2 regions of the Streptomyces sp. EDA2-14 genome follow, and region 2 is predicted to be linked to the other one. Evidence: riboswitches for the same ligand, from Rfam matches in the RefSeq annotation. Region 2 holds a riboswitch; the other holds the start of a gene.
The links. Region 2 has a riboswitch for glycine ahead of gcvT (glycine cleavage system aminomethyltransferase GcvT). Riboswitches for the same ligand answer to the same signal wherever they lie in the genome.
Positions count from the first base shown of each region.

Region 1: linked by a shared signal. The riboswitch ahead of gcvP (aminomethyl-transferring glycine dehydrogenase) and the one ahead of gcvT (glycine cleavage system aminomethyltransferase GcvT) in region 2 are both predicted to bind glycine.

Region 1 covers NZ_JBUEGE010000004.1:3,498-13,804, reverse strand. Annotated here, with positions in the region: gene gcvP (aminomethyl-transferring glycine dehydrogenase) at 1-2,774, opposite strand, end outside; glycine riboswitch at 2,960-3,055, opposite strand; gene ACY34M_RS12950 (PRC-barrel domain-containing protein) at 3,179-3,553, shown strand; gene ACY34M_RS12945 (DNA polymerase IV) at 3,496-4,929, opposite strand; gene ACY34M_RS12940 (MerR family transcriptional regulator) at 4,976-5,596, opposite strand; gene ACY34M_RS12935 (bifunctional nuclease family protein) at 5,790-6,263, opposite strand; gene ftsR (transcriptional regulator FtsR) at 6,350-7,075, opposite strand; gene ACY34M_RS12925 (FHA domain-containing protein) at 7,104-8,054, opposite strand; gene ACY34M_RS12920 (DUF881 domain-containing protein) at 8,137-9,117, opposite strand; gene ACY34M_RS12915 (small basic family protein) at 9,123-9,455, opposite strand; gene ACY34M_RS12910 (DUF881 domain-containing protein) at 9,452-10,307, opposite strand, start outside.
Region 2 covers NZ_JBUEGE010000022.1:87,853-98,159, forward strand. Annotated here, with positions in the region: gene ACY34M_RS35600 (ABC transporter substrate-binding protein) at 1-154, opposite strand, end outside; gene ACY34M_RS35605 (ABC transporter permease) at 263-1,267, opposite strand; gene ACY34M_RS35610 (enhanced serine sensitivity protein SseB C-terminal domain-containing protein) at 1,637-2,434, opposite strand; gene ACY34M_RS35615 (enhanced serine sensitivity protein SseB) at 2,562-3,386, opposite strand; gene ACY34M_RS35620 (AAA family ATPase) at 3,476-4,171, opposite strand; glycine riboswitch at 4,257-4,355, shown strand; glycine riboswitch at 4,356-4,456, shown strand; gene gcvT (glycine cleavage system aminomethyltransferase GcvT) at 4,516-5,631, shown strand; gene gcvH (glycine cleavage system protein GcvH) at 5,699-6,076, shown strand; gene glyA (serine hydroxymethyltransferase) at 6,085-7,353, shown strand; gene ACY34M_RS35640 (L-serine ammonia-lyase) at 7,517-8,887, shown strand; gene ACY34M_RS35645 (L,D-transpeptidase) at 8,904-9,884, opposite strand; gene ACY34M_RS35650 (amidohydrolase family protein) at 10,057-10,307, opposite strand, start outside.

The DNA of each region.
Region 1 (10,307 bases), on a different contig from region 2:
GCCGGGAAGACACCTTCTTCCCGGCTGTACGCGTGGTCCCATTCGCCGCCGAGCATCCCGGCCGTGTGCGGAGCGTTCCGCAGCGGGTTGTCGTCGGCCGCCCACTCGCCGGAGGCGACCCGCTCGATCTCGCCGCGAATCGCGATCATCGCGTCGCAGAACCGGTCGAGCTCCTCGATGTCCTCGCTCTCGGTGGGCTCGATCATGAACGTCCCGGCGACCGGGAACGACATGGTCGGAGCGTGGAACCCGTAGTCGATGAGCCGCTTGGCGACATCGTCGATGCTCACGCCCGTCGCCTTGCTGAGCGGCCGCAGGTCGACGATGCACTCGTGCGCGACGAGACCGGCCGGGCCGGTGTAGAGCACCGGGAAGTGCGGCTCGAGCCGCTTGGCGATGTAGTTCGCGGAGAGCACGGCCACCTGCGTGGCCCGCTTCAGCCCCTCGCCGCCCATGAGACGGACGTACGCCCACGAGATCGGCAGGATCCCGGCGGAGCCCCACGGCGCGGCGGAGATCGGGCCGACACCCGTCTCCGGGCCCGCGGCCGGCTGCAGCGGGTGGTTCGGCAGGTACGGCGCCAGGTGCTCGCGCACGCCGACCGGGCCGACGCCCGGACCGCCGCCGCCGTGCGGGATGCAGAACGTCTTGTGCAGGTTCAGGTGCGAGACGTCGCCGCCGAAGCGGCCCGGCTTGGCGAGACCCACCAGCGCGTTGAGGTTGGCGCCGTCGACGTAGACCTGGCCGCCGGCGTCGTGCACGGCGGCGCAGATGTCGGCGACGTGCTCCTCGAAGACGCCGTGCGTCGACGGGTACGTGATCATCAGGACGGCGAGCTGCTCGGCGTACTGCTCGATCTTGGCGCGGAGGTCCTCGACGTCGACCTCGCCGTCGTCGGCCGTCTTCACGACGACGACCTTCATGCCGGCCATCACAGCGCTCGCGGCGTTCGTGCCGTGCGCGGAGGACGGGATGAGGCAGACGGTGCGCTGCTCGTCCCCGTTGGCCCGGTGGTAACCGCGGACCGCGAGCAGACCGGCGAGCTCGCCCTGCGAACCGGCGTTCGGCTGGAGCGACACCTTGTCGTAGCCGGTGACCTCGGCGAGCCGCTCCTCCAGCTCACGGATGAGCGTCAGGTAGCCCTGCGCCTGCTCGGCCGGGACGAAGGGGTGCAGCTGGCCGAACTCGGGCCAGGTGACCGGCTCCATCTCCGTCGTCGCGTTGAGCTTCATCGTGCAGGAGCCCAGCGGGATCATGCCGCGGTCGAGCGCGTAGTCGCGGTCGGCGAGCCTGCGCAGGTAGCGCAGCATCGCGGTCTCGGAGCGGTACTGGTGGAAGACGGGGTGCGCGAGGTAGTCGTCCTCGCGCAGCAGCCCGCCCGGCAGCGTGTCCGCGACCTCGGCGTCCAGCGCCTCGATGTCGGCCTCGACGCCGAACGCGGTCCACACGGCGCCCAGCTGGTCCCGCGTGGTGGTCTCGTCGCAGGCGATGGAGACGTGGTCGGCGTCGACGAGGTGCAGGTTGACGCCGCCCTCGCGCGCGGCGGAGACGGCCTCGGCGGCCTTGCCCGGCACCCGCACGGTGAGGGTGTCGAAGTACGCGCCGTGCACGACCTCGACGCCGCCCGCCGTCAGCCCGGCAGCGAGCACGGTGGCGTAGCGGTGGGTGCGCCGCGCGATGGACTTGAGGCCCTCGGGCCCGTGGTACACGGCGTACATGCCGGCCATGACGGCGAGCAGCACCTGCGCGGTGCAGATGTTGCTGGTCGCCTTCTCGCGGCGGATGTGCTGCTCACGCGTCTGGAGGGCGAGGCGGTACGCCTTGTTGCCGTCGGCGTCGACGGACACACCGACCAGGCGGCCCGGCAGGGAGCGCGCGAACTTCTCGCGTACGGCCATGTATCCGGCGTGCGGACCGCCGAAGCCCATCGGGACACCGAAGCGCTGGGTCGTACCGACGGCGATGTCCGCGCCCAGCTCGCCGGGCGAGGTCAGCAGCGTAAGAGCAAGAAGATCAGCGGCGACGGTCACGACGGCGCCCAGCTCGTGCGCCTGGTCGATCACGGGCTTGATGTCCCGCACGGCGCCCGAGGCGCCGGGGTACTGCACGAGCACGCCCACGACACCGCGCTCGGCGACCTCGGCGGGGATGCCCTCGCTCAGGTCGGTGACGACGATCTCGACGCCGGTCGGCTCGGCGCGCGTCTCGATGACGGCGATGGTCTGCGGCAGGGCGTCGGCGTCGACGACGTACACGCCGTTCTTGACCTTTCCGACGCGGCGCGAGAGGGCCATCGCCTCCGCGGCGGCCGTGCCCTCGTCGAGCAGCGAGGAGCCCGAGGTGGGCAGTCCGGTCAGCTCGGCGACCATGGTCTGGAAATTGAGCAGCGCCTCGAGGCGACCCTGCGAGATCTCCGGCTGGTAGGGCGTGTACGCCGTGTACCAGGACGGGTTCTCCATCACGTTGCGCAGGATGACGGGCGGCGTGAACGTGCCGTAGTAGCCGAGGCCGATCATCGAGCCGAGCACCTGGTTGCGCTCGGCGAGCGACTTCAGCTCGGCGAGCACCTCGGCCTCGCTGCGGGCCTCAGGAAGGTCGAGCGCCTCGGCGCTCTTGATCACATCGGGCACCGCGGCCGCGGTCAGCTCGTCCAGCGAGCCGTAGCCGACCTGCGCGAGCATCTTGGCCTGAGCGGCGTCGTCGGGACCGATGTGGCGCTGCTCGAAGGGGATTCCTCGCTCCAACTGGGAGAGCGGAATACGGTTGGCGGTCATTGCGGAGGCCTCCTGGTCATTGCGACCTACGAGGGGCACCACGGCGCGGGTACCCGGACGGCCTCCCCCTCTGTCATCTCAACCTGAGAGCTTCACCGGCCCACCCCGCGAGAACACGGAACACACCGGCTTGCACCGTCGGTGAGAGCGGAAACCGTGCACCCCGCCCTGCTTTCCAGAGTGACCTCGTCCGTGCGGTACAGGGGCCTGAGAGATTCCGGGGAGGATTTGCTCCTTCGGCGCCCCCGACAACTGCCGGTGGACTCTCCCGCACGGGGTCAACAGCCATCTGCCAGCCTACCAGCGGCTACTTGACCCAAGCCCTCGAGTGGCCGCCTTCCGCAATGTGCTCTTTCGTAGTGCTTACAGAGCAGTTGCGATCGTCGCGATCAGTTGGAGGGCCCGTGCAGACCGATGTCGATCCGCGCAATCTGATCGGCCGCAAGGCCTTCGACCGCAACGGGGCCAAGGTCGGCACCATCGACGAGGTGTACCTGGACGACGCCACGGGCGTGCCGGAGTGGGCGGCGATACGCACCGGCCTGTTCAGCCGCGACGCGTTCGTCCCCCTGGAGCCCAGCGAACTCGTGGACGGCACGCTGCACGTCCCCTTCGAGCGCTCCCTGATCAAGGACGCCCCCGACTTCGGCGTGGGCCGCCACCTCTCCCCCGAGCAGGAGCTCCAGCTCTACCACCACTACGGTCTGGACCTCACGGCTCCTCAGTCCCCCGACGTCACCTTCGGCAAGGTGGCGGGCGTGGAGGACGACCCGACCTGATCCGCGGCCTCCTCGACCCCCTCCACCAGGGGCAACGGCTCGGCCGGCGCCAGCTCCGGATCCTCGACCCGGAACGTCCGCACCCGCCCGGGCACCTTCGCGTACGGCGTCTCGAAGCGCACGGTCACCCGCCCGAGCCCGCTCCCCTGGACCCAGCCGGGCCCGAACTCGGCATGCCGCACATCGTGCCCGGCGAGCCAGCGCCGCTCCTCGGGCCCGTCCGCGGGCTCCGCGGCCTCCACGGGCTCGGCCGGGGCCGCGTCCCCCTCCGGCTCCCCGGCGGCGGCAGCCTCCTCCTCCGCGGCGGCGAACTGCGCGAACAGGTCCTCCTGCGTGAAGTCGGCGAGCCCGCTGACGCCGACGCCCAGCAGCCGCACCCCGCCAGTCGTGTCCACGCTCTCCAGCAGCCGCGCCGCGGCCTCCCGCACCACACCCGGATCGTCCGTCGGCCCCCGCAGCGTCTCGGAGCGGGTGAGCGTCGAGAAGTCGTAGCGCCGCACCTTGAGCACCACGGTCCGCCCCGAGCGCTCGGCGGCTCTCAGCCGCTCCACGCACCGGTCGGCGAGCCTGCGCACCTCCATGCGGACCCGCACCCGGTCGTGGATGTCCACGTCGTACGTGTCCTCGACCGACACCGACTTGGAATCCCGCTCGGCGACGACGGGCCGCTCGTCGCGCGCCAGCGCCATCTCGTACAGGTGGCTGCCGTGCGCCTTGCCGAGGAGGCGCACCAGCTCGTCCTCTCCGGCCTCCGCGATCTCCTCCACCGTGAGGATCCCGGCCCGCCGCAGATGGTCCCCGGTCGCGGGCCCGACACCGGGCAGGATCCGCACGGACTGCGGCCCGAGCAGCTCGCGCTCGGTGCCGGGGCGTATGAGCACGAGGCCGTCCGGCTTGGCCTCCTCCGAGGCGATCTTGGCGAGCATCTTGGACGCGGCGAGCCCCACGGAGCCGGTCAGCCCGGTGACGCGCCGGATGTCGGCCCGCAGCCGCCGTCCCACCGCCTCGGCGGTATCGGCGTCCCTGGCCGCCTCACCGGCCTCCAGATCGACGAACGCCTCATCGAGGCTCAGGGGCTCCACAAGCGGCGACAGAGCCCCCAGGAGCCCCATCACCTGCTCGCTGATCGCCCGGTAGAGCCGGAAGCGCGGCACCAGATACGCCGCATGAGGCGCGAGCCTGCGCGCCTGCCCCATCGGCATCGCCGAATGGACCCCGAACTTCCGCGCCTCGTACGACGCCGTGGCCACGACACCACGGGGACCGAGCCCGCCCACGACGACCGCTTTCCCGCGCAGGCTCGGCTTCGCCGCCTGCTCCGCAGAGGCGTAGAAGGCATCCATGTCGAGATGCAGGATCGTGGGCGCGGTTCTCACATCTCCGATGCTGCCCTACGCCACTGACAACGCGGCCGTACGCCCCTCACACGGCCCGGTTGCGCCGCCTCGCGAGCTCGTCCGTCGGGTTCGGCGGCACGACCGTCTCGCCGGTGTCCACGCGCTCGCCGTGCAGCTGCGAGAGCGCCGCCTCCACGTCGCGCCAGACCACGCCCACGGCGATCCCGAAGACCCCCTGGCCGCCCTGGAGCAGATCGTGCACCTCGTCGGGCGACGTGCACTCGTACACCGTCGCGCCGTCGCTCATCAGCGTCATCCGCTCCAGGTCCCGGAAGCCGCTCTCGCGCAGGTGCTGCACCGCAGTCCGGATGTTCTGCAACGAGACGCCCGTGTCCAGGAACCGCTTGACGACCTTGAGGACGACGACGTCCCGGAAGCTGTAGAGCCGCTGCGTGCCCGATCCGTACGCGGATCGCACACTGGGTTCGACCAGGCCGGTCCTGGCCCAGTAGTCGAGCTGTCGATAGGTGATCCCGGCCGCCGCGCATGCCGTCGGCCCCCGGTACCCCAGCTGTTGTGATGCGGCAGCGCGATTGTCCCCCGCCACCACAGGCACGGCCTGCGGGCGCTGCGGAGTGTGATCGGCCGCGCTGCCGTGAAACAGGTACGGACCGCCCGTCGCCGTACCGTCGCCGCTGCTTCTCACGCCGACCTCCTCTTTGACCTGCCTCGTCGACGGTAGGCAGTCACAGGGGGTGCGTCAACGAACGCCACACTAGGCACGCCGAGTGATAATCACCCTAAGAGTGGTTTCCCGTGACCCACCGCGGGGAAAGGCTAGCCGAATGTCTTGAGGGTGCCGCCGCTCGACGGCCGGAGCCCGGCCGTCGGCCGCACGGTCACTGACTGTTGGTCCCGAAGTCCTCGGGAGAGATCTGGTCGAGGAACTCGCGGAACTTCTCCACCTCGTCCTCCTGCTCGTCGGGGATCGCGATCCCCGCATCGTCCAGCACCCCGTCACTGCCGAAGATCGGCGTGCCGGTGCGCAGCGCCAGGGCTATGGCGTCGGACGGGCGGGCGCTGACCTCGACGCCACTGGCGAACACCAGTTCCGCGTAGAAGACGCCTTCGCGCAGGTCCGTGATGCGCACTTCCGTGAGCTCCTGGCCGACCGCTTCAAGGACGTCCTTGAAAAGGTCGTGCGTCAGCGGACGCGCGGGCGCCATGCCCTGCTGGGCGAAGGCGATCGCGGTCGCCTCCCCCGGTCCGATCCAGATGGGGAGGTACCGGTCGCCTCCCACTTCACGCAGGAGCACGATCGGCTGGTTGGAGGGCATTTCGACCCGGACACCTACGACGTCGAGCTCGTTCACACAGCAACCCTAGGACGTGCCCGGCCGGTTTGGGTAGTCGGGCATCCGCCGAGGACCGGGCCGTCGGCGCTCACCCACGCCCGCGATCAGGGCAGACGCACCCCGAGCGCGGTCTGTACAAGTGCCGAATGCAGCTTCACGGTGAGGCCGGCCAGCTCCTTCGCGCGGGCCTCGGCGTGGGCCCGCGTCTGCGGGTTGCGGTGCACCTTCAGCGGCGCGACGACCTGGTCCACCAGGCCCGCCTCCCGGTCCGCGGCGGCCCGCATGACCCGCAGGTGCCGCGGTCCGATCCCGAACCGGGCCAGTTCGCCGATCAGCTCGGCGACCAACACGGCGGAGGCGTCGTAGCCACCGTCGGGCAGGGGGGTGAGGAGCCCGTACGACTCCCATTCGTCGAGCTCCTGCTCCTCGACACCGACGGCGGCCAGCAATTCGTCCCGGCCGACCCGGGCGGCCGTCGGCACCTCGGCGCCGTCCTCGTCGCCGGGGCGACCGGGCGCGGGCAGAGAGAGCACCTCACCCGGCTCAAGGGCGTCGAGCTGCTCCTTGATGACCTTCAGCGGCAGGTAGTGGTCGCGCTGCATGCGCAGCACGTGGGCCAGCCGCTCCAGGTCGTCCGGGCCGAACTTCCGGTAGCCCGAGGGCGTCCGCCGAGGCTCGACGAGGCCCTCCGATTCCAGAAACCGGATCTTGGAGATGGTGACTTCGGGAAACTCTTCTCGGAGCACGTTCAGTACGGTGCCGATGCTCATCAGCCGACTGTCCGTGGTGGCGGTGCCACCGGGGGCACCGCCACTCGTCGTGTGCAGCATGGACCTTCCTGAAAGGGTCGCGGATGGGTCAGATACCGCCCTGGCTCGCGTAGAACACCAGCCGGTACTTGCCGATCTGCACCTCGTCCCCGTTGTTCAGCGTCACCGAGTCGATGCGCTCACGGTTCACATACGTGCCGTTGAGGCTGCCGACGTCGGCGACGGTGAACGAGCCGTCCTGCAGGCGACGGAACTCCACGTGGCGGCGCGACACGGTCACGTCGTCCAGGAAGATGTCGCTCTGCGGGTGGCGCCCCGCGGTGGTCAGATCGCCGTCCAGGAGGAAGCGGCTGCCCGAGTTGGGACCGCGGCGCACCACGAGGAGCGCCGAGCCCTGCGGCAGCGCGTCGACCGCCGCCTGCGCCTCGGGCGAGAGGGCCGGAAGCTGGGTCTGGCCCGTCGCCTCCGGGTCGTAGGACTCGAGGCCGGAGATGGAGATCGTGGACGTCGTCTCGGACGGCCCCTCCGGCGCCGCACCGCCACGCAGCGGCGCACCGCAGTTGGAGCAGAACCGGCTGTTCTCCGCGTTCCGGTTTCCGCACCTCGTACACACCAGGGCCGACATGGACGGATCCTCCTGCCGCGGCTGCCCCGCGGGGGCGTGGGACGCGTACGGGTCGGGGGTCAACCCTCCACCCGTACTTGAGGTTGACGGTTCTCCGAAACCTATGCGGCCGGAACCGGCAGGGTCAACAGACGACGCGCCCTGTCCGCCCGAATTGTCTCCGGCGACCTGGTCCCGGAACAGGGGGCGCTCACCCACCTGGGTCTCCGGCACGTCTCCTTGCCGCGGCGCACGATGACGGTTGTCCTCACGTGCACTCTTGCCGAACAACTTCGCAAACAACTTCACGGGCGATTCCCCTTGACCGAAACAGACCCGCCCGTGGGGCAGGACGAACCCTGACTGCACACATCGGCGTACATCGCGTACATCACTGACACGGACACCCTCACAACGTCCGTATCCGCCAAACAGTTTCCACCACGCACACCACCCTTGCTGCGGCGACCCCCCGCAACCTCATGCCCTCGCACGGTATTCACCATGCACCGGCTGCTCACTCGGAGGACGACCGAGCGTAATCAGGCCGTTGCGCGGACCGCAAGGCACTAACAATGATCTTGCTCGAGCGGCTCACATCCACCGTGGCCTGCTCCTTCTCCAGCGTCTGCACGACACCTCCGGGGATGTTCAGGGCCGGCTCCAGGTCCTGCGGCTTGCCGATGACCTTGAACCGGTAGGGGCGACTGATCTCGTGCCCGTCCACACTGACCCCCTTCCCACCACTGCCGTCCGTCAGATACGTGTTCGCCACGACGCGGACGTCGTTCACCTGGATCGCCTCCGCGCCGGCGGCGCGCAGCTCCTGGACCGCGTCGAGCAGCATGTCCGCCTCCACGGCCCCCTTCGTGTCGGTGACGGTCATCGTGATCCCGGGGCCCTGCGCGGCCGTCGTGCCCGCCAGAATGCCGAGCTGCTTCTGCTTCTCGGCGGTCTGCTTGCGGGCCTCGTTGGCCTGGTCCGAACTGCTCTCCAGCTCGGTGCGCTGGTCCTCGAGACCTTGCTTCTCATCCTCAAGACGCTGAGTTCGATCGTCCAGTTCATCGAGAATGCGGACGAGATCTTCCTGACGTGCCCCGCGCAGGGCGCTGTTGTCACTGGTGGACCGCACCTGGATGGCGAGTCCGAGCCCCAGTACGAAGAGCAGCACAGCCATGATGAGTTGGGCACGCGACGCGCGCGGCGGCCACAGACCCTTCACGAGTCGCTGCCGCCCGGTCAGTTCGGGCTCCGTGACGTCCGTACCCGTTCCGGCGCCGGCCGACTCGGGCTCGGGCACCTCCGCTTCGGGTTCCGGCTCCTCCTGCTGCTCCGCCTTCGCCGTACGGTCCCCGGTCGGCACCTCGGCGGGCAGTTCCGCGGGCAGCTTCTTGCGCAACCGCTCGGGCTCGCCGTCGGGTTGCGCGTTACGCGCGTCCTCGCGGTTCGGCGCGCCCTCCGCGCCCTCTTCGTACTCTGCGTTCTCGTCCTGAGTCATCGGCCTCACGCCCGGAACACGTGCCGCCGGATCGCGGCCGCGTTGGAGAAGATGCGAATGCCGAGCACCACGACGACACCGGTCGACAGCTGCGCTCCGACGCCCAACTTGTCGCCCAGGAAGACGATCAGCGCGGCCACGACCACGTTCGACAGGAACGACACGACGAACACCTTGTCGTCGAAGATCCCGTCCAGCATGGCGCGCAGCGCGCCGAACACCGCGTCGAGCGCCGCGACGACGGCGATCGGAAGGTAAGGCTCGACGACCGCCGGAACCTCGGGCCGGACGAAAAGACCGACCACGACTCCCACGACGAGGCCCAGTACGGCGATCACGATGTGCCCTTCTGCTCTGCTCTCGGCTGTGCTGTACGTACGATCACGCTGGGTGCGGCGGGAAGCTCGATGTCGTCCTGAGCGGAAATACTGGTCCTGACCCCGAAGTTCTCCTGCAGCGCGTGCAGGTAGAGCCCGTCGGGACTGTTCTGGAACCGGGTGCTCAGCCGTTGACCGTCCCCCACCGCGAGCACCGTGTACGGCGGCACCAGCGGCTTGTTGTCGACCAGTATCGCGTCACCCGCGGCCCTGATCGCGGACAGCGACGTGAGGCGCTGCCCGTTGATACTGATGGCCTCGGCACCGGACTGCCAGAGGCCGTTCATGACACGCTGCATGTCCCGGTCGCGTACGCGGCCGGTGTCCGAGAAACCGTTGCTCTCGCGCGGACCGCTGCCGTCGCCCGTGGTGGCCGACTTGGCGTCGTCGACGACGAGCTTCACACCGGGTCCGTGCACGGCGACGGCGCCCGAGAGCACCCCCGCCAACTCCCCCTGCTCGCCACCGTGCTTCTTCAGCGCCTCACGCTGCATCTCCCCCACGCGACCGCGCAACGAGTCGACCTGCTCCTCCAGATTGGCGGCGGTCTCCGTCTCCCGGTCGATGCGGTCGATGAGCTCCTCGCGCTCCTTGGCGACCACCGGCGCGGTGACGCGGGCCTGCGCCGCGCCCACCGTCACCACGAGGGCGGCGAGCACCAGACCCGCCGCGAGCCCCAGCTTCGCCCGCAGCGTCTTCGGCAAACCACTCTGCCCCAGCGCCTTTTTGCGCGCGGTGGCCTCCGCGTACCCGTCGTCAAGGCTGTGATCCATGACGTTGGTCAGCAGCGACATGGAGGCGTCGGGGCGCGAG
Region 2 (10,307 bases):
TGTTCGCGATCTTGCCGATGGCGGCGTTGTAGCCGACACCCTTCGAATCGTCGCTGCTGTCGTCGCCACCGCCGCAAGCGGTCATGGTGAGCGCCGACGCGGCCACGAGGGCAGCGGCCGCCGTCATCCGTCGACTCTGGAAACCTTTGGGCATTCTTCTCGCATCCTCTGGGATTCGCGGTCCACGGCCTTGCGGCCGCAGGGCCGTGGGGGACCTACAGGGAGTGCTCCTGACGGGACGGCAGGGGCAGTGGACGGGTGTCTAACGGGTGCCCTTGGGGTCGAGCGCGTCGCGCAGGCCGTCCCCGAAGAGGTTGAAGGCCAGCACGGTGATGAAAATCGCCACGCCAGGGAAGACCATGAACATCGGGTCGTGCTCATACGTGCCGAGCGCGTCCCGCAGCATGCCGCCCCACGAGGCGGTCGGCGGCCGGACACCGGCGCCGAGGAAGCTGAGCGCCGCCTCCGTGAGGATGTTGGTGGGGATCATCAGCGTGGTGTACACGGTGATGGGCGCCACCAGGTTCGGCAGCAGCTCGCGGAAGAGGATGTGCCGGGCTCCGCCGCCGAGGCTGCGCGCCGCCTCCACATACTCCCGCTCGCGCAGCGAGAGCGTCTGACCGCGCACGATCCGGCCGACGTACGGCCAGCCGAAGAAGCCGATCACCATGATCAGGATCATGATGCGCACGCCGCTGCCGGTCAGGCCGAGCAGGTCGTTGGGGAGGACGGAGACCAGGGAGATGATGAACAGGAGCTGCGGGAAGGAGAGCAGCACGTCCATCACGCGGCTGATCACGGCGTCCACCCAGCCGCCGAAGTAGCCGGCGATGATGCCGAAGAAGGTGCCGAGCACGACGGCGACGACCGCGGCGAGGAAGGCGACCAGCATCGAGACGCGGGTGCCGTAGACGATCCGGCTGAAGATGTCGCGGCCCTTGTTGGGCTCCACGCCGAAGAGGTGGTCGGCGCTGACGCCGCCCAGGGCGCCCTTGGGCAGGTTGGTCAGCTCGTCCAGCTTGTCCTGGTGGAACTCGTTCGGCGGGTGGCCGAGCAGGCTGACGATGAGCGGCGCGAAGACCGCGACCAGGACCAGGAGTACGACAACGATGCCACCGCCGAGGGCAACCTTGTCGCGCTTCAGCCGGTTCCAGGCGATCTGCTTGAGCGACCGCCCCTCGACCTTGCGGCCTCCGTCGACCTTGGCAGGCTCGACCGGTGCGCTCGGTTCCGCTTCCGCGCTCGTGTCGTGCAATGGTGCCGTCATCGTGGCAGGGACCCCTCTCAACCGGCGGTGACCGGCCCGCACTTGCCGCTGTGGCGGCGTGATTCAGTCCGTCGTACAGAGAGGCGATGCCCCCTTGGAGCGGGAGTCTTCAACCTGTGCGCGATCTGTTGCCAGACTTGGCGGCGAAAGGATGCCTAAACGTGATGCTTGCAGGGGTGTTCCGTTATCCGGACTGCCGTGAACGGGGGTCGGACGGTGGGCAGTTGGGGTGCAAGTGGGCGAACCCCACTCTTGACCGGGCAAGTTGGGGCGGAACCGGTCATGTTGCGGTCGGCGCCCGAAGGATTGTCCTCAAACGCCGGACGGGCTGGATACTTCCAGCCCGCCGGCGTTTGAGGACAATCTCTTTCAGTACGTCGCGCCGTACGGCGGCGGGTAGCCGTACCCCCCACCGGCGGGGGCCGGAGGCGCCGCGTGGGCCTCGCGGTCGTAGAACGGACGTGCTTGGCGCATCCACATGGCCACCGGGTCGTACTCGTCCGACATCGCGACCGTGGAGACCGGGAGGCCCTCGGGGACCGCGGGGATGGACTGCTGCATCATCGCGCGGACCGCGTCCACGGACGCCGGTGACGTGTCGTAGACGTCCAGGCCGATGGCCAGGTAGGGCGCGCCGAGCGTGGGCTGGACCCAGGCGCGGCGCAGGGAGCGGATCGCCGTCGTGCGGTGCGCGTTCTGCGTGAGGACCGCGTAGAACTGGGGGATCTCGATCGCCGGTTCCGACAGGCGCAGCGGGCCCGCCGGCTGGCGGTCCAGGCCGCCCGCGATACGGCGCAGATCCAGCCACGGGATGCCGACACCGCCGCCCGGCGCGTGCGGGTTCAGCCAGAGTCCGTAGTGGTCCGGGTAGAGCGTGCGCGCCGCGTCGACGCCGCTCACCACCTCGTACGCCCGCGACCAGCCGGAGGCGGAGAGCTCCTGGGCGGAGGTGACGCAGGGGGCGTACGAGAAACCGTCCACCTCCATGTTCCCGTACTGGGCGTCCGGGGAGCCGGCCTGGCCGTGCCAGAGCAGCATCCAGACCTGGCCGGCCGAGGGGTCGGCGAGGGCCTTGAGGAGCGCCTCGTACGCGTCGTAGCGTCCCGGCGTCACCTGGCGCAGCATGTGCTCGACCTGTCCGGCCGCGGCCGTGCCCGACGCACTCACCCGTAACCGCCCCTTCGGCTCTTCATATACGTCCGTGTTCCACACGTGGCCGGAAAGCGAAGCGCCGACCGGTCACGTCATGAAACCAGCTTAAGCGGCGATACTGACACCGACTTGACGGACGCCGTCACCCTTCTCGTACGTAGAACGGCCGTACGTGTGTACGCAGCCAGTCAGCGACGGGGTCCTGCGTCACGTCCAGGAACACGAGGTTGACGGCCCAGGGCACCGGCACACGGCCCAGTGCCCGCCCCAGCGCGTCCAGCGGAATGTCCCGCGCGGAGCCCGCCGCTCCGCCGCCCTGCGTCAGTTCCACGCCTATGAACAGGGACGGCTCCGTGTTCTCGACGGTCGCCAGGCAGCGGCGCGCGCTCGTCACCGTGCCGAGCGCGTCGAACTCCTCGCGCACCGCGGCCAGGAAGTCCACCGGGTCGACCTGCCAGTCCGGCTCGGACAGCACCACGCGGCCACCCGTCGTCGGCCCGTCCAGCGGCGTACGGCCGCTGCGCGCCAGCTCCGCCACCGCGGGCGGGGGCAGCGGGACACCGACCGTGCCGTCCGGGTTCACGGCGATGCCCACCTGCGGCGGCAGCCCGCGCGCGAACTCCACCGCCGGGGCCACGGTGCAGTCCATCCGGCCACCGGTGACCGCCATGAACTGCTGCTCGGAGCTGAACACCGGGACGTAGGCCTGCCCCTCGATCTCCAGGCTCGGCAGATCGAGGTCCCGACTCGCGTTCGAACCGCCCTTGGGCAGCGGGATCCATACGTGGCTGCGGCCGAGCGCCTCGACGATCCGGCCGCCCGCCGCGCTCCCCGCCTCCTGGCCGAGGGCCGCGGCGAGGACCTCCTCCAACTCGTTGGCGGGCCAGCCCTGCGTCGGGTGGGCGTACGCGCCCTCCTGCCCCTGGGCGTGACCGTGACCCGGCTCCGGGGTGCCTGGGAACTCCATGACTGCCATCAACCTCTGCTGTTCTGCCCGCTCCTGTGCGCGCGCCCGACCTTAGCGCGTTCACATAATCGGACACGCTGCGGTGCCGGTCACTCGCTGAACGTGATGCCGCCCAGCGCCTCCGTCGCCTCCCGGTCGAGGAGCACCGCCGACTCCATGCCGGCCGGCAACTCCCCCCGCTCCGTCGAGCTGACGAGTGCGCCCACCGCTCTGCGGTGCCGGGCGAACGCGTACCGGGACACTCCGCGACCGCGGTCCCGCTGCCCCGCGAGGGCCACGTCCTCCGGTACGTCGAGCAGCATCAGGTGGACGGCGACCCCGCGCCGCCGCGCCGTGCGGATCACCCAGCGGCGCACCCACGCCTGCGTACCGCAGTCGTGCACCACGACGCTCGTGCCGGAGCGCATCGCGCGCCGCAGGCCCACGTAGTGCGCGATGCGGACCAGCGGCCGGTACAGCGCGTACGGCAGGAAGGCCGGCATGCGGGCCGCCCAGCGCTCGCGGGTGTCCTGCGAATCGATCCGGATCTCCTTGACCGCCCGCCGCATCAGCGTCGACTTGCCGCTGCCCGGCAGGCCGGAGAGCACGACGAGATCGCCCGCCGCGAAGGCGAGCCGCCCCGGTGTGCGACCGCGACGGCCGCGCAGGTCCCGCACCGACCGCTGGCCGGGGATCCGCACCCCCGCCGCCACCGATGCCGAAGCCGAAACCGCGTAAGCCCCCGCCACTGCCTTGTGCACCGTGATCGTCCTCCCCGTTCCGGTCACGTCACCCCTGCCCCTCAAGTGTAAAGAGAAGGTAATGCCACTCAAGGGGTTTCCCCGTCGGACGGGCATGCAATGATGTGCCCGCAACTGCATACCGGCCGCTTGAATCCGCGCGGGAGAGTTCCGGGTACGACGAGTCCCCGGACGCCGAAGGAGCAAGTTCCTCCCTTGAATCTCTCAGGCCCCGTACCGCGCGGGCGAGGCAGATCTGAAAAGTGGGGCGCCTTTGTGACACGGCGCCCCCACCCAAGGTGCAAGCCCCTCGGGGCGAACCTCTCAGGTTCCGATGACAGATGGGGAGGACGTCTCGTACACGATCGAGACTCCGCCATCGCCGTCATGCCACCGGGAGCACACCAGCCATGACCCGCACCACCGCACTGGACGCCCTGCACCGTTCGCTGGGCGCGACCATGACCGACTTCGCCGGCTGGGACATGCCCCTGCGCTACGGCAGCGAGCGCGACGAGCACACCGCCGTACGCACCGCCGCCGGCCTCTTCGACCTCTCCCACATGGGCGAGATCACGGTGACCGGACCGCAGGCCGTCGACCTCCTCAACCACGCTCTGGTGGGCAACATCGGTTCCGTCGGTCCCGGCCGCGCCCGCTACACCATGATCTGCCGCGAGGACGGCGGGATCCTCGACGACCTGATCGTGTACCGGCTCGGCGAGACCGAGTACATGGTCGTGGCCAACGCGGGCAACGCCCAGATCGTGCTCGACGCCCTCACCGAGCGCGCCGCCGGATTCGACGCCGAGGTCCGCGACGACCGCGACGCGTACGCGCTGCTCGCCGTGCAGGGCCCGACCTCCGCGGCGATTCTGAAGTCCGTCACCGACGCGGACCTCGAAGGACTGAAGTACTACGCCGGACTGCCCGGCACCGTCGCCGGCGTGCAGGCGCTCATCGCGCGCACCGGCTACACCGGCGAGGACGGCTTCGAGCTGTTCGTCTCCCCCGCCGACGCCGAGAAGCTGTGGCAGGCGCTGACCGAGGCGGGCGCCGCGCACGGCCTCGTCCCCTGCGGCCTGTCCTGCCGGGACACGCTGCGCCTGGAGGCGGGCATGCCGCTGTACGGGCACGAGCTGACGACCGACCTGACGCCGTTCGACGCCGGTCTCGGCCGCGTCGTGAAGTTCGAGAAGACCTCCCACGGGGACGACTTCGTGGGCCACGACGCCCTGAAGGCCGCCGCCGCGAAGGCCGAGACCGCCCCGCCCCGCAAGCTCGTCGGCCTGATCGCCGAGGGCCGCCGGGTGCCGCGCGCCGGGATGGCGGTCGTCGTCGACGGCACGGTGATCGGCGAGGTCACCTCCGGCGCCCCGTCCCCGACGCTGGGCAAGCCGATCGCCATGGCGTACGTGGACGCCACGCACGCGGAGCCGGGCACGGCGGGCGTCGGGGTCGACATCCGCGGCAAGCACGAGCCGTACGAGGTCGTGGCCCTGCCGTTCTACAAGCGCCAGAAGTAATCCACCGCACAGCCCTCAGCAGCCCCGCCGTCACCGGCACCTTCCCGCGTACAGGAGAATTCGCATCATGAGCAACCCCCAGCACCTGCGCTACAGCAAGGAGCACGAGTGGCTGTCGGCCGTCGAGGACGGCGTGGCGACGGTCGGCATCACCGAGCACGCGGCCAACGCGCTCGGTGACATCGTGTTCGTCCAGCTTCCCGACGTCGGGGACACCGCCACCGCCGGCGAGACCTGCGGCGAGCTGGAGTCCACCAAGTCGGTCTCCGACCTGTACTCCCCCGTCTCCGGCGAGGTCACCGAGATCAACCAGGACGTCGTCGACGACCCGGCGCTGGTCAACTCGGCCCCGTTCGAGGGCGGCTGGCTGTTCAAGGTCCGCCTTGCCGAGGAGCCGAAGGACCTGCTCACCGCCGACGAGTACACCGAGTTCTCCGGGAGCTGACCCGCACCATGACCGAGAAGTCCGTTCTGAACGAGTCCCTGCACGAGCTCGACCCCGAGGTCGCCGTAGCGGTCGACGCCGAGCTGAAGCGCCAGCAGTCCACCCTCGAAATGATCGCGTCGGAGAACTTCGCTCCGGCCGCCGTCATGGAGGCCCAGGGCTCGGTGCTCACCAACAAGTACGCGGAGGGCTACCCCGGCCGCCGCTACTACGGCGGCTGCGAGCACGTCGACGTCACCGAGCAGATCGCCATCGACCGCGTGAAGGCCCTCTTCGGCGCCGAGTACGCGAACGTGCAGCCGCACTCGGGCGCCTCCGCCAACCAGGCCGCGCTCTTCGCCATCGCCAAGCCGGGCGACACCATCCTCGGCCTGGACCTGGCGCACGGCGGCCACCTCACGCACGGCATGCGCCTGAACTTCTCCGGCAAGCAGTTCAACGTGGTCCCGTACCACGTGGACGACGCCGGCCTGGTCGACATGGCCGAGGTCGAGCGCCTCGCCAAGGAGCACCGCCCCAAGGTGATCATCGCGGGCTGGTCCGCCTACCCGCGCCAGCTGGACTTCGCCGAGTTCCGTCGCATCGCCGACGAGGTCGAGGCGTACCTGTGGGTCGACATGGCGCACTTCGCGGGCCTCGTGGCCGCGGGCCTGCACCCCAACCCGGTCCCGTACGCCGACGTCGTCACCTCCACGACGCACAAGACGCTCGGCGGCCCGCGCGGCGGCATCATCCTCGCCCGCAACAAGGACTTCGCGAAGAAGCTGAACTCGGCCGTCTTCCCCGGCTTCCAGGGCGGACCGCTCGAGCACGTGATCGCGGCCAAGGCCGTCTCCTTCAAGGTCGCCGCCTCGGACGACTTCAAGGAGCGCCAGCAGCGCACGATCGAGGGCGCCCAGATCCTCGCCGAGCGCCTGACCACCCCGGAGTCGCGTGCGGCGGGCGTCAACGTCCTGTCCGGCGGCACCGACGTGCACCTGGTCCTCGTCGACCTGCGCGAGTCCGAGCTCGACGGCCAGCAGGCCGAGGACCGCCTCCACGAGGTCGGCATCACGGTCAACCGCAACGCGGTCCCGAACGACCCGCGCCCGCCGATGGTCACCTCCGGCCTGCGCATCGGCACCCCCGCCCTCGCCACCCGCGGCTTCCAGGCCGAGGACTTCCGCGAGGTCGCCGACGTCATCGCGCTGGCACTGCAGCCGTCGTACGACGCCGAGGCACTGAAGGCCCGGGTCACCGCTCTGGCCGACAAGCACCCGCTGTACCCCGGCCTGTAGTCATTCGGGCCGGATTACGTACCCTTTCGTACGTACGTCCTGTCGGGGCACCGCGCACACTGGAATCAGCACGCAACAGTGAGCACGGTGCCCCGGCTGCTTCCACCGCACTCCCGCTCGTCCGGCAGACAACGGCGTCTACCACCATCTTTGGAGTCCCACCGTGGCCATCTCGGTCTTCGACCTGTTCTCGATCGGCATCGGCCCGTCCAGCTCGCACACGGTCGGCCCGATGCGCGCGGCCCGCATGTTCGCGCGCCGCCTCAAGAACGAGGGCCTGCTGGCCCACACCACCTCGGTCCACGCCGAGCTGTACGGCTCCCTCGGCGCCACCGGACACGGACACGGCACGCCGAAGGCGGTGCTGCTCGGCCTCGAAGGCGACTCACCGCGCACCGTCGACGTGGAGAGCGCGGACCAGCGCGTCGAGGCGATCAGGGAAAAGGGCAGCCTCAACCTGCTCGGCGCCCACGAGATCCCGTTCTCCTACGACGACGATCTCGTCCTGCACCGCCGCAAGACCCTCCCGTACCACGCGAACGGCATGACGCTGTGGGCGTACGACGCCGACGGCAAGGAACTGCTCACCAAGACGTACTACTCGGTCGGCGGCGGCTTCGTCGTCGACGAGGCGGCGGTCGACGGCGAGAACCCGATCGTCCCCGACGACACCGTCCTCAAGTACCCCTTCCGCACCGGCGACGAGCTGCTCCGCCTCACACAGGAGACCGGCCTCTCCATCCCGGCCCTGATGCTGGAGAACGAGAAGGCCTGGCGCACCGAGGACGAGATCCGCGAGGGCCTCCTCGACATCTGGCGCGTCATGCAGTCCTGCGTCTCCCGCGGCATGTCCCACGAGGGCATCCTGCCCGGCGGCCTCAAGGTCCGGCGCCGCGCGGCGGGCTCGGCCCGCAAGCTGCGCGCCGAGGGCGACCCCGTGGCCCACGCCATGGAGTGGATCACCCTCTACGCGATGGCCGTGAACGAGGAGAACGCGGCCGGCGGCCGCGTGGTCACCGCTCCGACGAACGGCGCGGCCGGCATCATCCCCGCGGTCCTGCACTACTACGTGAACTTCGTGCCCGGCGCCGACGAGGACGGCGTCATCCGCCTCCTCCTCACGGCAGGCGCCATCGGCATGCTCTTCAAGGAGAACGCCTCCATCTCCGGCGCCGAGGTCGGCTGCCAGGGCGAGGTCGGCTCCGCCTGCTCGATGGCGGCGGGCGCCCTCGCCGAGGCGCTCGGCGGCTCCCCCGAGCAGGTCGAGAACGCAGCCGAGATCGGCATGGAGCACAACCTCGGCCTGACCTGCGACCCCGTCGGCGGCCTCGTCCAGATCCCCTGCATCGAGCGCAACGGCATGGCGGCGGTCAAGGCCGTCACGGCCGCCAAGATGGCCCTGCGCGGCGACGGCTCGCACAAGGTGTCCCTCGACAAGGTCATCAAGACGATGCGGGACACCGGCGCGGACATGAGCGTGAAGTACAAGGAGACCGCGCGGGGCGGTCTCGCCGTCAACATCATCGAGTGCTGAGCAGCCCTCCCGGTCGCTACAGCGTGGCGGTCGTCCCGGCGCCCGCCGCGCTCCCCGCGAGCCAGTCGTCCCAGCTCAGGTTGAAGGCCGCGTAGCCGTTGTCGGCGGGGGCCTTGGCGCGCGGCGAGCCGGTGATGGTGACCGGGTCCCCCTGCTTGACCTGGTCGTAGAACCACTTGGCGTCGGACATCGACAGGTGCACGCAGCCGTGCGAGCCGCGGGCGCTGCCACTGCCCGGGTTCGGGTCACCGGTCGAGTAGTGGACGTACGTACCGGACTGGGTGAGATGCACGTCCCAGGGCAGCGTCAGGTCGTAATAGTTGGGGCTTCCCTTGTCGCAGCTGATGCCGACGCTGCAGGAGGTCATGTGGACCTTCTTCTGCTTGTCGATGACGGCCATCGTGCCGTTCCACGTCGGGTACTCGGCGCTGCCCGCGTTGATCGACAGTGTGCGCACCGCCTGGCCGTTCTTCGTGACCTTCAGGGTGTGGCCGGGCACGGAGACCGCGGCCCGGACGTCGTCGCCGACCGTGAACGAGTGGGTGTACGTGCGCACGCCGTAGCGGCCGTTGCCGTTGCTGACGCCCTTCATGTCGGCGTCGACCTTCACCTTCGTACCGGAGGGCCAGTACGTCTTGGGGCGCCAGTCGGCACGCTTGTCGCCGAACCAGTGCCAGGCGCCCGCCACCGGCTGCGACGTGCTCACCTTCATGTGCTTCTCGACCGTGGCACGCGCCTTGGCCGCCACCGGGTTGGTGAAGACCACCGAGACCGGCATGGCGACACCGACCTTGGTCCCGGTCTGCGGAGTGATCGTCTCCAGGAGCATCGGCGGACCCTTGGGCTTCGTCGGCGACGGCGAGGCGCTCGCACTCGCCTTCCCCGACGCGTCCCCGCCCGCCTTGTCCGCGCCGCCACCGCCGCAGGCGCTCGCGCCCACCAGCACCGCGACCGTCACCAGCGCGACTCCTATGCCGCTGCTCCTGCGCCGTCCCACAACCTGCCCCACTCTCCGGGTCCGCCCCGCTCGCCCCGAACGGGGCTCAACTCCCTGTCAGACAGGAACAGGGGCACCGTCAGTTGCGTCTGCGCGGTAAAGCGCGTTCCAAGACTTGGGGCGAGCAGGAACCGGACAATTACACCTTTCCCCTCAAGGGTACGTGCTGTGGTCAGGCCTCCAGGCGGGTGCCGCGGCGCCAGACGGCACGGGTGTTGGTCGCCGTGGCCGCGCGCAGCGCCCGCTCGGGCGTGAGCCCGGCCGCCACCAGGTACTGCAGCTCGTGGTGCAGGCTCGCCCCGTGGGCCAGGCCCCCGAAGAACGTCTCGGGCATGGAGACGTCGGTGCCGGCCAGCACGTCGACGCCGGCGGCGTCCAGGGCGCGCACGGTGTCGTACACGTCGTCGAGCCTGCCCTGCGGGA